Regions from separate parts of the Clostridium oceanicum genome, predicted to be linked through region 2. Evidence: riboswitches for the same ligand, from Rfam matches in the RefSeq annotation. Region 2 holds a riboswitch; the other holds the start of a gene.
What was found. Region 2 has a riboswitch for glycine ahead of ABDZ71_RS17975 (alanine/glycine:cation symporter family protein). Riboswitches for the same ligand answer to the same signal wherever they lie in the genome.

Region 1 (3,221 bases), on a different contig from region 2:
GCCTACTGCTTCTTCTCTTACTTCTGGTTTATAATCTGCCTTTTCTTCTCCACCAATACCAGCATAAAATTGATTTATATAATGAACAACCTTTATCATTGATATTCCCCCTTAAACAAATATAAGCATTAATTAAATTAATAACCTTTAGCACTTAAATAGTTAAATCCTACTTCATTTGTTGCACCTGTAATAACTTGTATTTCTGCTTCTATTGAACCATCTTCTCTTAAACTTCCTACATGTCCACCTGCAATCACATCAGCAGTTTTAGGATATCCAATAACTTTTTCCATTGGAGGTAAAACTACTACTTCATTTGCATTACCTGCTGTAACTACTGCATCTCCTTTAGTTGTTGAATCTGCTAATGATTGAGAAGCTCCGTTTTGTCCAGCATACTCATCAGTTAAAAGCACTGTTTTTATACCTTTTGCACTTATCTTATTACAATTCATAACAAGATCTGCATCAGGATTTCCAAAACCTTCTTCTGAAATTATTACTGCATCTGCTCCTAAGTATTCTACTAACTTAGCAGTATAGCTTGATGATCTTTCTTTGTCAGCTAAAAATACAGTTTCGTTTGTTATTACACAACCTAAGAAATTATATTCAACTCCATGTTTCTTATATAAATCTTCAATTATAGGATGATTCATATGAACATAAGTTGGGTTCTTATCACAAGCTGAAACACAGTTACCACTAACTACAGCGCCATCAAACACTTCTGTTGGATATAAAAATGTTGGAATTATTTTTTTAGCATCTGCACCATAAACATATGTGTCATGTAATAAACCTTGACTTTGAAGCATGTATACGTATACCACTTTAGGTAAATCTGGATATTTTTCTACCTGCTTTAATAAAGGTAAGGTTTCAAATTCTTTAACTTCGTCTGGTTTAATATTTTTTCCCAAATTACCTAAATATGTTGCTGCTTTAAATCCTATCATTCTAACTATCTCTTCATGCTCATGCTTATCTGTTCCTTCTTTTGGTTCACATATTATTACTAAATTATTAGTTTTTGAAAAAGGTGTATATTTGGCACCCTCGCCACTCATATCAATTATTCCTTCTTGGAATCCAACTATTCTACCAGTTGTAACTACAGCAGCACCTTTTAAAACGTTAGTTTTTCCACTACCAACAGTATCAACTTTGCTTATAAATCCTGGGAAAATCCCGCCTTTACCTTCTACTTTAACTCTAGGCTCTATTACATCTTTTACTGGAATTATTCTTGTTTTATCACCTGGTTTTACTATTTCAAAATTAATACTTTCTATTCTTTCATCATTTCCTGCTGCTTCTAATAGTTCTTCTTTGCAAACATATAAAACACCATTTTCAACTTTACTCTCATTTGCAAACTTAATATCTTTTATAAATATATTACCAATTTCTAAATGCATTAAGACCTACCCCCTATTAATTTATTACAAATACATATACTATTATTTACTCTCATAAACAATATGACCTAAAATTTTAATATGCTTACCCTATAACTTAAACTCTCCTCCTTTACTTTAATACTTTTAACTCTATTTTGAATATTAATTAAGTGCTTGTTGTATAACATCATAGTCAATCAATTGAAAATCTTCTAATATTGACTGACTCCATTTTGGTGTATTACAGCATTTTTGGAATTTTTCTAAAGAATGCATTGACTCTTCTATATAGTTTAAAGATTCCATATCTATATTTCCTTCTGATTTCTTAGAAATAATAACTGTTCTATACGGAGTTTCATTTGGTTTTACACTACTCATTAAAGGATGTGTTAAAAGCTTATGCCCTTTATGTACATAATCTCTAACTGATTCAAAAACTTTTTTTACATCTCCTTCAATAAATACCACATCATATTTTTTGTTAAATTGTTGACAGCTTAAAACGTTATTAGTAATTATTGTTATTTGTTTTATCATATCCTCACCTTCTAAAACTTCGTTTTAATATTTTGAATATTTCACTTAAACAAAAAAACAGAGATAAAAGCCCTAAACTTTTATCTCTGTCCTGTAACCTGAGAGTTTTACTCCTTCGGTGCATTACGCTTCCCAGAGTTTTGTCCATTTTCGGTCCTTTTGCCTGAGATATTCATGTTATTTTTAGGTATAACATTTAATTCCTTCGGCTATCCCGTTTTGAGATACCACACAAATTTATTAATTTAATTTTGTATGGCTAAGCATAGCTTAATCTCCCGAAAACTTCATCCATAACTTTATTAATTTTTTAACTATCTTCAACTATATTATATACCCTTTTTACATAAAATTGTATATTATTTCATAAAAAATTGAATTTCTTTTTCTTATATACAGTATAACTATTTTTAATAAACCTTTCAATGAATTAATTTTGAATATTCTGTTAAGTATAATAATTATATTTAATAATATATTATATATATTAAATTATTATGAATATATTACTTATACTGGTTAAATATCCTTAAACATTTTTCGACAAAGTTTGTGTATACCTATTATTTTTGGTATAATACATTATATATTTTACAATTAAAAATCTATAATTCAAACTATTATATGGTAATTTTATTCGTATAGTTATAATATAACTCAACTACCATTGAGTTGATACATTAAACTATTAAGCTAGGAGGGTATATTATATGAAGCTACCTAAAATAGCTTCCTTAGAATTCAAGAAAAATTCTTACTTAAAAAATGAAGCTTTAAAAAAAACTAAGAAAACACAAAAAATAGAATTGAAAGATAAGATTGAAATATCTTCTAAAGGAAAACAACTTAATTCTTATATATTTAATAAAGAAGAAGATACCAATATTAATGATAAAAAAATAAGTTCCATAGAAAATCAAATTAAAAATGGAACTTATAAGATTGATTCAAAATTAATTGCTAAAAAAATGTTAAAATCTATGAAAAAAAAATATTAAATTACATCAATCTTTTATGTATACAATTAATAAAACAAAAATCACTATGAGTTCTACATTTTCATAGTGATTTTCTATATTTTACTAATATATATTTAACTTATCTCTCTATTAATCTATTCTCAATCTATACATCTAAAACATCTATTTGTCCCATTTCTAATATTATTTTGTCTATACAACTTACCGGTATATCTTCTATATCATCTAGTAACTCTTCTATATCATTGTATACTTTATATTCAGTTGTTTCTTCTAGTATATCAATCTCATCATA
Region 2 (3,221 bases):
TGAGGAATTTTTTAATAAAGGAAAGGAACTTGGAGCAGATTATATGGCTACAGGTCATTATGCTAAAATAGAAGAAAGAAATGGAAGAAAAGTTATAATTAAAGCAGAAGATGATAAAAAGGATCAAACATATATGCTTTATAACTTAAAACAATATCAACTTGACAGGATTTTAATGCCTTGTGGAGATTATAAAAAAACTCATATAAGAGAAATAGCAGAAAAAATAGGATTAGATGTATATAATAAAAAAGATAGTCAAGACATATGTTTTATACCAAATAATGATCATACTTCATTTATAAAAGAAAATTATAAAGGCAAAATAAAACCTGGAGATTTTGTCGACAAAAATGGTAATATATTAGGGGAACATAAAGGAATAATTAACTATACTATAGGTCAAAGAAAAGGCCTTGGTATAGCCCTTGGAAAACCAGCTTATGTAATAGATATAATACCTTTTAAAAATAGAGTTGTTATAGGGGATGAAGAAGATATTTTTCATACAAATTTAATAGCTAAAGATGTTAATTTTATTCCATTTGAAAAATTAGAAAAAAGAATGGAAATAGAGGCTAAGATAAGATATTCTTCTAAAACTTCAAAAGCATATATAGAACCTTTAGGGGATAATAAAGTAAAAGTTGAATTTCAAGATAAACAAAGAGCTATAACTAAAGGTCAATCTGTAGTATTTTATGATGGCAATATGTTAGTTGGTGGAGGAGTTATTGAAAATATTATTTAATAAAAAATAAATAAAGATTTTTGCTGTAGCAAATAGCTTTATTTTCATATGAAAAAGACAACTATTTAAATAAAAAAGACCTTAGTAAGGTCTTTTTTTACTATATTGGTTGGGAAATTTTTTTATAAAAATGAAAACTATAGGTTGTAAGGATTACAACATAATTATTATACTATAAATACAATAATTTTAATATAAAAAATGTTGAAAATTTTGAAAAAATAAAAATTATTATATTAAATAATAAAATTATTGCTTAATAATAAAATAAATGTTATAATTTGTTTTAAATAATTTAATATAGTTCGGATGAAGGTATTGGGAGAGTTATTGTAATTTTTATATTACAATATACCGAAGAAGTTAATCTTTCAGGTTTCCTATTTAGGATGAAGACCGATACTGGACGAGCCTCTGGAGAGACTCTTTAAGAGCACCGAAGGAGAAAGTTCGTATTTTATAAAAAGGATTTTTAGTTTCAAGTGGAATTTTCATACCATCTAAAATCTAAAACTCCTTTATCCAACAGTATACTATTCTTATGTTAAAAATTAAAATTTTACAATAGATGGTGATTGGATAAAAATATGGATGAAACTCTCAGGTAAAAGGACAGGGGACAGGTTAAAGCAGATACCCTAGTCTTCTGATGTTTTTACATTGGAAGACTTTTTTAATTTGCAAAATAATCTCCTTTTGTCCCTAAATTTTTATAATATAGGGAGGACATAACAATGCAACAAATTACAAAATTAATTCAAAGTATCGATTCTTTTTTATGGGGACCACCACTTTTAATACTTTTAGTAGGAACAGGTATTTATTTAACATTGAAACTTAAAGCAATACAAATTTTTAAATTACCTATGGCTTTAAAAAATGTGTTTTCTAAGGATAGCTCTGATTTAAAAGCAGATGGAGATGTATCTAGTTTTGCAGCTTTATGTACTGCACTTTCAGCAACTATTGGTACAGGAAATATAGTAGGTGTAGCTACAGCACTAAGACTAGGAGGCCCTGGAGCACTATTTTGGATGTGGGTTGCAGCCTTCTTTGGAATGGCTACAAAATATTCAGAAGGCCTTTTAGCTGTAAAATATAGAGTTACAGATGAAAATGGTGAAATGTCAGGAGGACCTATGTATTATATAGAAAGAGGTCTTAATAATAAATTTTTAGCAAAAATGTTTGCTATATTTGGAATAGGAGTAGCTTTTTTAGGTATAGGAACTTTAACACAGGTTAATGCAATATCTAGTACTGTTAACATATCTTTTGGTGTACCAGTACAAATAACAGTAGCAATTATAACTGTTTTAGTAACTTTAGTAACCTTAAGAGGAATAAAAAGCATATCAAAAGTTGCAGAAAAATTAGTGCCTTTTATGGCTACATTATATGTATTAGGAGCATTAACTATAATAATAACTAATATAGATAAATTACCACAAGCTGTGAGTTTAATAATAAAATCAGCATTTACTCCTACAGCTGCAGGAGGAGGATTTTTAGGAGCTACAGTTATGCTAGCTATAAAAACAGGTGTTTCAAGAGGGGTATTTTCTAATGAATCTGGACTTGGAAGTGCACCTATTGCAGCAGCTGCTGCAAAAACTAAGTCTTGTGTAAGACAAGGTCTTATATGTATGACAGGAACATTTTTTGATACAATACTTATATGTACTTTAACAGGGATAGTTTTAGTTATAACAGGAACTTGGAATGCTAAAGGATTAGAAGGTGCAGCTGTTACAAATACAGCATTTCAAACAGGACTCCCTTTTCCAAATCAAATAGGAAGTTTTATAATAACACTAGGATTAATATTATTTGCTTTTACAACAATATTAGGTTGGAATTATTATGGTGAAAGGTGTACAGAATATTTATTTGGAGTAAAAGGAATAAAACCATATAAAATTATATTTATACTAATAATTGCAGCAGGTGCTATACCATCTTTAAAATTAGAACTTATATGGTTAATAGCAGATATAGTAAATGGACTTATGGCTATACCTAACTTGATAGCTATTATAGGACTTAGTGGAGTTATAGTAAATGAAACTAGAAAATATTTTAAAAACATTAATAAGGATAATGATTTAGATAAGAAAGAAGAAAAAATAACTGCCTAATTTTTATAAGGTATATTAATTTATGTAAATTTAGATTTTTAAAAAGCATATATTTTTAAAAACATTAAAAGTATTTATTTGTTTTTATAATATATGCTTTTTTAAATTGATATTATAAAAATATATATAATAGAATTTACAAGTTTACAAGTATTTTTTATATTTAAATATTTGTTTTTTATTAATATATATAATTACTTTAGTAAAAGAGATAAACACGAATGATAACTTTTTTAAAAAAGGTAATATTCTACATGGTAAGAATATTAACCTTTGAAAAGCAGCTAAAAGTCTTGACTTTTTAGACTTACTAGTTTAATATGTAGCTGTAG

Region 1: it holds a riboswitch for glycine, as region 2 does, so the genes downstream of both, ABDZ71_RS06320 (GrdX family protein) here and ABDZ71_RS17975 (alanine/glycine:cation symporter family protein) in region 2, are expected to answer to the same signal.

Annotation. Positions count from the first base shown of each region.
Region 1 covers NZ_BAAACG010000008.1:4,823-8,043, forward strand. Annotated here, with positions in the region: gene grdB (glycine reductase complex selenoprotein B) at 1-99, opposite strand, end outside; gene ABDZ71_RS06315 (glycine/sarcosine/betaine reductase component B subunit) at 138-1,424, opposite strand; gene ABDZ71_RS06320 (GrdX family protein) at 1,569-1,946, opposite strand; glycine riboswitch at 2,023-2,092, opposite strand; gene flgM (flagellar biosynthesis anti-sigma factor FlgM) at 2,657-2,944, shown strand; gene ABDZ71_RS06330 (hypothetical protein) at 3,072-3,221, opposite strand, start outside.
Region 2 covers NZ_BAAACG010000019.1:328,457-331,677, reverse strand. Annotated here, with positions in the region: gene mnmA (tRNA 2-thiouridine(34) synthase MnmA) at 1-751, shown strand, start outside; glycine riboswitch at 1,156-1,377, shown strand; gene ABDZ71_RS17975 (alanine/glycine:cation symporter family protein) at 1,486-2,889, shown strand.